Regions from separate parts of the Peribacillus sp. NPDC097224 genome, predicted to be linked through region 1. Evidence: riboswitches for the same ligand, from Rfam matches in the RefSeq annotation. Region 1 holds a riboswitch; the other holds the start of a gene.
The links. Region 1 has a riboswitch for cyclic di-AMP ahead of ACIQXR_RS13595 (potassium-transporting ATPase subunit F). Riboswitches for the same ligand answer to the same signal wherever they lie in the genome.
Positions count from the first base shown of each region.

Region 2: it holds a riboswitch for cyclic di-AMP, as region 1 does, so the genes downstream of both, ACIQXR_RS20270 (cation:dicarboxylate symporter family transporter) here and ACIQXR_RS13595 (potassium-transporting ATPase subunit F) in region 1, are expected to answer to the same signal.

Region 1 is NZ_JBIWDK010000006.1:207,902-212,119, reverse strand. It holds gene ACIQXR_RS13605 (NupC/NupG family nucleoside CNT transporter) at 1-585, shown strand, start outside; gene ACIQXR_RS13600 (Na-translocating system protein MpsC family protein) at 876-1,250, opposite strand; cyclic di-AMP (ydaO/yuaA leader) riboswitch at 1,497-1,637, shown strand; gene ACIQXR_RS13595 (potassium-transporting ATPase subunit F) at 2,132-2,206, shown strand; gene kdpA (potassium-transporting ATPase subunit KdpA) at 2,232-3,905, shown strand; gene kdpB (potassium-transporting ATPase subunit KdpB) at 3,928-4,218, shown strand, end outside.
Region 2 is NZ_JBIWDK010000018.1:25,932-30,149, reverse strand. It holds gene ACIQXR_RS20280 (hypothetical protein) at 1-95, shown strand, start outside; gene ACIQXR_RS20275 (efflux RND transporter periplasmic adaptor subunit) at 109-1,368, shown strand; cyclic di-AMP (ydaO/yuaA leader) riboswitch at 1,544-1,692, shown strand; gene ACIQXR_RS20270 (cation:dicarboxylate symporter family transporter) at 1,866-3,128, shown strand; gene ACIQXR_RS20265 (class I SAM-dependent methyltransferase) at 3,198-3,932, opposite strand; gene ACIQXR_RS20260 (hypothetical protein) at 4,085-4,218, shown strand, end outside.

The DNA.
Region 1 (4,218 bases):
GCCTTGCTTATAGCCAATATGTTAAATCCTGTTACTGTCAGTAAAGAGGAAGATGTCGTATATATTCCTACAAAAGAGGAACGTAAAGACTTCTTTTCAACCATTTCAAACAGTATGCTAGTTGGAGTCAAGATGGTGATCGTCATTATGGCCATGGTAATCGGCTATGTCGCATTAACGGCTAGTCTTAACGGTATTTTAGGGCTTGCGGTAGATGGATTAACAATCCAAAAAATCTTCTCTGTCATCTTTAGTCCATTCGCTTTCTTGTTTGGATTAAATTGGGAAGATACGATGTATGTTGCTCAATTAATGGGAATCAAACTGGCAACGAATGAATTTGTAGCCTTGCTCGATTTGAAAACACAGATTAGCGGTTTGGCCCCGCATACAGTAGCTGTGGCCGTTACGTACCTGACCTCATTTGCAAACTTTAGTACAGTCGGCATGATTTACGGAACGTTCAATTCGATTCTAGACGAGGAGAAATCGAATATCATTGGAAGAAATGTTTGGAAGCTATTGCTTAGTGGAATGGCAGTCTCCATGCTTAGTGCCATGATTGTTGGATTGTTTGTTTGGTAACGCTGTGTATTATAGTTTTACTAGAAAACCTTAAATATTGTGGCTTTAATACGTGAATGAAAAACAAATTAGCCAAGTGATTTTTAGGTATAAATGATGTTAATCCCTTAATCGGTAAGATTAAGGGATTGCTTTTTTTACATGAGTATAAAAAGAAACCAATAGTCACGTTTCCGATAAGGTGAAGGCGTGAAATACATTAGAGATGTCATAATAAAAGCATGAAGAGCAGAAATTTTGTCCATGTTTCTGCTCTTCCAATTGAGTCAATGTCAACTAAATCACCCCACTCATTTTAGATTTTCTAGGTATTTCTCCAAATCCTTATCAACTATGAAAACTTCGATTCGTTCACCCGTTTTGGTACTAATGTCACTGTGTGAAGAAAGGACTTTACAACCTGTTAGATCCTCGACAATTTTTTCATAATCCTGACTGTACATTTCACGTAGAAGAGAGCGCATTTTTTTTACAAGCTTCTTTCCAGAATCCTGACTGACGAGGTGTTTTTCTTCGACAGTCAAGACTCCTTTAAAACGAGTGATCAGCATGTCATTAATGATGTAGGTTTTAACTTCTTGTGGCCCTCTGCCAATTAAATCACGCTGGAATTTAATGAATGCTGCACTAATTTCGGCTTCAATTTTCTTTTTTTGGTTTAACATAATGCCTCCGATTTTTTTCATCGATCGTATATGGGATTCATCATAATGCCGGATTCAAGTTTTTGTCAATGCAAGTTTGTATATATATTAAAATATTAGAAATATATAGGATTAATGAGTAAATAATACTTTTATATAGAAAAACAGAAGTATATGGTCGAATATGAATCTATTTGCGAATATATGGAATTTTAATGGGGTTTACAAAGGTTTGCTGATGAGCGTAGAATATGCTCATCAATAACAATTTGATATCGGCCAAATCTCAAGTAATTGAGAACGGAGGACCCATTATTTATGGGGTTAATTCTGCTTTTGCAGAAGGGATGTGAACTCTTTCGCCATCCTACCCGTCAGCTAACTTCGTCGGCTAAAGCGAAGGAGGTCATAAGACCACCTTGATCCAGGAGGCTTTTTTGTTGTGTTTGTAGCAAAATAGCAACCTGTCATTTCAGTAGGTCTTTTTTATTATGCCTATAATTACATGAAAAGGTTTCTTGGAAGACAGATCGCAAAGAGCGCTGAAAAGCTTGCTGGGCGATAAGTAGACCAATGAGTACTTTTTCTCCACTAATACTGTTTGCTTTTGCAAATATTCTTGTTTGGATTGTGAATCATTTTTTTCACTATTGAAACTAGGATAGCCATGCAATGCGGACTATTGGAGAAGGAGTAAGCATTGGTCTATTTTTTGTGTTCTTTTGGCACCAATTTCTCCACTAATCGTGAAGGAGGTAAATTGTAAAGATTTTTAAAAAAGTGAAAGGAAGGTTCGGATGGATGCTATAACTATCTTTCTAATGGGTACACCCTTTTTACTTTTCTATGGATTCATTCATTTTTGTAACAAAGTTATAACGAAAAAAGGAGAGGAGTAGAACATGTTATTCATTCTTATTGTCCCAGCGGTTACCGTGTATTTAATTCACGCTTTATTATACCCAGAGAAATATTAATAGAACGATAACGGAGGAAATGTAAATGGATTTTTTACAAATCATTGTGGTGTTGTTTTTGGTAGTGATCCTAGCCATACCATTGGCCCAATATTTAGCGGCAGTATATTCCTTTGAAACCACAAGGCAAGATCGTATGTTCGGGTGGTTAGAACGAGGCATTTTTAAAATATCTGGTATTAAGACATTTGATATGAATTGGAAGCAATATGCACAGGCATTACTCCTAAGTAACTTAGTCATGTTTGTCATCTCATACATGATTGTACGGCTTCAGGGAGTTTTACCGGGTAATCCAAGTGGGATAGCCAACATGGATCCGTCATTGGCATTCAATACGGCAGCAAGTTTTCTTACTAATACCAATTTACAGCACTATAGCGGAGAATCCGGACTTTCGTATTTATCACAAATGATTGTCATCATCTTCTTGATGTTCACGACACCAGCAACCGGTCTTTCCTTATGCATCGCTTTTTTCAGGGGTTTGACCGGTCAGAGGAGTTTAGGGAACTTTTATGTAGATTTAATTCGTTCGATCACTCGGGTGCTACTGCCTCTCTCCATTTTTGTCAGTTTGGTTCTGGTATCCCAGGGGGTACCACAGACCCTTGGTTCTACGGTAATGGCTACTACGTTAGAGGGAGCCACCCAACATATTGCAAGAGGACCTGTGGCTGCATTGGAGTCAATAAAGCACCTTGGCACAAACGGCGGTGGATTCTTCGGTGTCAACTCGGCGCATCCATTTGAGAACCCTAATGGATTTACGAATGTATTAGAGATTTTATCGATGTTTCTCATTCCTGCTGCCCTTCCATTAACATTCGGATATATGGCGAAAAATAACAAACAAGGATGGATCTTATTTTCAGCAATGGGACTCATGATGCTTGTTTTCCTAAGTGTGAATTACGCTAGTGAACAAAATGGCAATCCCCGATTGGAGGCAATAGGCCTTTCACAAGAGAGTGGAAACTTAGAGGGGAAAGAAGTCCGATTTGGGATGGCTCAGAGTGCCCTATTTACAACGGTGACTACAGCTGCCACTACAGGTTCAGTTAATAATATGCATGATACGCTGACACCGCTCGGTAGTATAGCGCCACTGGCCATGATGATGCTGAACTGTGTATTTGGCGGTGATGGGGTAGGCACGATGAACATTCTTATGTATTCCATATTGGCTGTATTCATTGCTGGACTGATGGTCGGGCGTACACCAGAGTTTTTAGGTAAGAAAATTGAAGGGCCGGAAATGAAATTAATAGCCATGACGATCCTTCTACATCCGTTAATCATTTTGGTACCATCTGCTATTGCACTAACGGCACAGATGGGGACATCGGCCATTTCAAATCCAGGTTTCCATGGGCTCTCTCAAATTGTATATGAGTTTACTTCAGCTGCAGCCAATAACGGTTCTGGTTTCGAGGGCTTAGGGGATAATACACCTTTTTGGAACATTTCCACAGGTTTGGTCATGTTGTTTGGCCGTTATTTTTCCATGATAGCCATGATTGCTGTTGCTGGATCATTACTTGCTAAAAAACGTGTCCCAGAGACGATGGGTACATTTAAAACAGATAATCCTACATTCCTTGTCATTCTTTTATGTACGGTTTTAATTATTGGAGCTTTGACTTTCTTTCCAGTGATTACCCTAGGACCTGTCGCAGAATGGTTAACGATTAGATAAACGATGAAAAGGAGTAGTACAGATGAATACGATGCGTAATGGAAAAGTAAATAATGAAATGCTTTTTGAAGCAATAAAAGATGCTTTCAAAAAAATGAATCCCAGAGCCATGGCACGAAATCCAGTCATGTTTGTAGTGGAAATAGGATTTGTCTTGACCCTTTTTCTAACTATATTTCCCGATTTATTTGGTGGAATATCAGATAGGGGATATACCAGTGCAGTGACTTTCATTTTGCTCCTAACCATCCTGTTTGCCAACTTTGCTGAAGCATTAGCGGAAGGTCGTGGTAAAGCACAAGCGGATAGTCTG
Region 2 (4,218 bases), on a different contig from region 1:
AGGCCTTTGTCTTATCAATGATTATTCTATTTTATATTGCCTCGTGGTTTGCTAAAGCATTTTTAGCATATCTACAAGTTGGCGTATTCGTATAAGGCGGTGAGAAAAATGAAAAAGTGGAAATTAGCAGCCCTATCAGTAGCATCTTTGGCCTTGATATCGGGTAATATTTACTTGATTGAAAAAAAAGACAGTAAAGTGGAACGGACCGTTTTTACCGAAAGATGGACACAAGTTAAGAAAGATACCATAACTGAAACATTTCAAACAAAGGGAATCTTTAAACCGGCAGAAGAATATGATGTTTATTTTGATGCTAAAAACAATGATTTTCGGAAATTCCTGGTTCACGAAGGGGACGAGGTAACGGCCGGAACATCCCTGTTTGAATACACTACAACCGAACTGGATGCACTAAAAGATAATTTGGAAGCGGAAAAGGCCGCAACCGAAGGAGAAATCGTCGGAATTGATGAGTACATAAATAAGTTGAAAGCTTATCAAAGTGGTCTGGCCCTGGATTCAAACAAAACGGTTATCGATGAGACAGTAGAAAAGAACCTAAATATAGACATCACCACTTCTTCCTCAGACTTAATTAAAAGTAATATTGAGCAGGAGATGTACAAGCAGGAACTTGAAAAAAGTAGCTTGAAGGAAAAAGTGGTCATGCTAGAAGCACAATTAAGCTCAATTGAGATGCAAACCAATGCCGTGGAGACGACAAGTGAAGCGGATGGTGTCGTGAAGAAGATCAATAAAAATTTAACGAATCCGATTATTTCAATTGCTTCGACAGAAATGGCCATCGAAGGTTCCTTCTCTGAAGAAGAGTTAAAGAAGGCAGAGGTAGGGATGGAGATAAAAGCTAGTTCTCCTGATTTGAAAAAGAGGTTGGGCGGAACCATCAGCCGTATACATCCTTATCCCAAAGAGGAGCCAACCCTAAAGGATGAAAATCGCTATACATTCGAAGCGGAAATTGTAACGGAAGCAGAGAATAAGGAAGCGCTATTAGACGGTTCAAAGGTCGACCTTACCGTTATAACGAATGTGAAGACGGGAGTCCCGACTGTTCCAACAGAAGCGATACATGAACGGAAGCAGCCGCATGTCTATAAAATGACCAATAAAGGGCATTTGAACCGACAATACTTTACAAAAGGGGCTCAAGCAAAAGGGAAGCAAGAGATGCTTAAAGGTCCAGCAGTGGGAGATGTCATCCTTTTAGAACCGAAAAAGGTAGTGAAGAACCACTCTTACTTCATTACCCCGCTCAAATTGGACAAGGTTCACTCTGCAACTTTTAAGAAACTATCCAAAAGGGAAAAAGTTAGATACATTTTACTAGGATTTTTGGAAAAATAATTTTCAGTTAAATCAAAAATGGCCATAATTTTTTTACTGTTAAAACTAATTACCTATTTAAACAATAAGTGTAAACCCACGTAGCACTCAATATTCTTAATCCCCTCTGTACTTTCGGAGTGTGGGGAAAGAAAATATATTTACAGATTAATATTTTTAGTATAATATTTTAATATAAGTTAGCTCGCTTAATCTTATAAAAAAGAACGGGGGAACCAATTTTGCGGATTATATTCGCTAGGGGTGAATTCAGAGATGAAAGGGCCATTGTGTTTCCGATTCCTAACCCGACAGCTAACCCCGTAAGCGTCTTCGAGGGAACATGTGTGAATAACACGCCAATAGGGAAAATGACACGTAGGGTGTCTTTTTTTTAAGCGTAAGGATAGAAGTTTTTCAATATACAGAAAAATTTTTCTCTTTTTATTAGTATCTTGTTTCCCTTACCGAGACAAATGTTTTTACATCAAAGACTATATGGAAGGTGAGGAAATTAAATGAAGAAATTCAAACTGAGTTTAGCAAGCCAAATATTCATTGGCTTAATTCTAGGAATTATCGTAGGTGCTATATTTTATGGAAGTGAGACGGCACAAAGCTATCTACAACCATTAGGTGATATCTTCCTACGTATGATTAAAATGATCGTCGTTCCAATTATCGTTTCTAGCCTTATTGTTGCAGTTGCAGGCGTGGGCGATATTAAATCAGTAGGGAAATTAGGTGCCAAGTCACTATCCTACTTTATAGTAGTAACACTAGTTGCAATAGGCGTAGGTTTATTATCTGCCAATATTATTCAGCCTGGCGCGGGCGTAAATATGGGTGAGCTTGAACAAACGGATATTTCCACTTATGTTGACACAGCAGAAACTAAGCAACACGAATCCTTTATAGATACAATCGTTCATATTGTCCCATCTAATCCGATTAAAGCAATGGTAGAAGGCGATATGCTTGCAATCATTTTCTTCTCAGTCTTGTTTGGACTAAGCATTGCAGCTATCGGTGAAAAAGGAGTACCAGTATTCCGTTTCTTCCAAGGTGCGGCGGAAGGTATGTTCAATCTAACCAATATGGTTATGAAATTTGCTCCGATTGGGGTATTTGCACTAATCGGTGTGACAATCTCTAAATTCGGTTTATCATCACTAATCCCATTAGGAAAGTTAGCCCTTTCCGTATACGGAACGATGATTTTCTTCGTAGTTGTCATCCTGGGGCTCATTGCAAAATTTGTAGGCTTCAGTATCTTTAAGTTAATTGCCATTTTGAAAGAAGAATTGATCTTAGCATTTTCCACAGCAAGTTCAGAAGCGGTTCTTCCAAGAATCATGGAGAAGATGGAGAAAGCCGGTTGTCCAAAACATATTACGTCTTTTGTTATTCCGACTGGTTACTCATTCAACCTAGATGGTTCCACATTATACCAAGCTTTAGCAGCCATCTTCATTGCTCAAATGTACGGCATACATCTAAGTGCTTATGAGCAAATAACGCTAATGTTAGTGTTGATGATTACCTCTAAAGGAATTGCCGGTGTACCGGGCGTATCCTTCGTTGTACTTTTAGCAACATTAGGTACGGTGGGCATCCCAATTGAAGGACTTGCCTTCATAGCAGGTATTGACCGTATCCTTGATATGGGTCGTACTGTAGTAAACGTTATTGGTAACTCTTTAGCAGCCATCGTTATTTCCAAGTGGGAAGGTCAATTCAACCCTCCTGCCGAAAAAGGAAAACTCGAACAGGCTTCTTAATATAAGTCAAAACTCCAGGGTGATTGCACTCTGGAGTTTTTTTGTATTCAGATGAAAGTCGAAAACAACTTATTGATGGACGATCCAGAAATGGGAGTCAGGGGAAAAGTTCATAGCCATAACGCTTTCATTAAATGAATCTTGGTGAAAGGTTTCCAAAACAGTCAGTTGGGCTTCTTCTAGGCAATCAAGGACTTCCTGCTGACTCGGGATATGGAGATAGGCCTCTTCTTGGTGAGACTTTCCCTTTGTGAAGATATCACCGAACTCATATAGCCGTTCATCCTGTTTACTATCACACCAAATCATTTCTTCCTGTTCCCAAAAATTAAGATACCTTTCATTACTGTCGCGAATCGGTGTGGTGAATAGGAAACGGCCTCCTGGTCTAAGTATGCGTTTGATTTCTTTCAAAGCGAGAATGCGGTTTTTTCGTTGAGGGATTTTCATTAAACCATGAAAGGAAAAGAGTGCATGGTCGAATGACGAGTCGTTGAAAGGGATTTCCGTGGCATTCCCAAGAAAGAATGGAATCTCCATATTTTCATCTTGTGAAAACTTCCGGGCTTCTTGAATCTTGGAGGGTGAAGGGTCCAGTCCGGTTATATGATGAAACCCATTCTTGTATAGAGCAAAGGTCGTCCTCCCTGTACTGCATCCAATATCAAGGATGGAGTCGGCTTGATGAAAGTATTTATCGAATGCAAATTTTTCGAGTTCCCAAAGACCCCAATTTTTTGATGAATCGGCGACAGCGTCTTCCTGCAAGTGATTGATGAAATCGTCTTTTTCTATTTTATCCATCATTCATCCTCCAAGCTTTTATTTTTACTATAATATGGAAATTACTGCCTGTCTAGTTTCTTATTTTTACTACTATTTTATATACACTTCGTGAATATTAAAAAGTTTGATAAAATAGAACTATTGATGAAAGGCTCGGAGGGAATATAATCATGAAAAATGAAGGTAATGACATCTTATATATGCATATGCAGGCTTCCGAAAGATTTGTCCTTTTTAATGGCCTTAATTTTCGAGAATTCTCCTATTCCTTACCGCATAGCTTGAATTCCATCTTATTATTGAA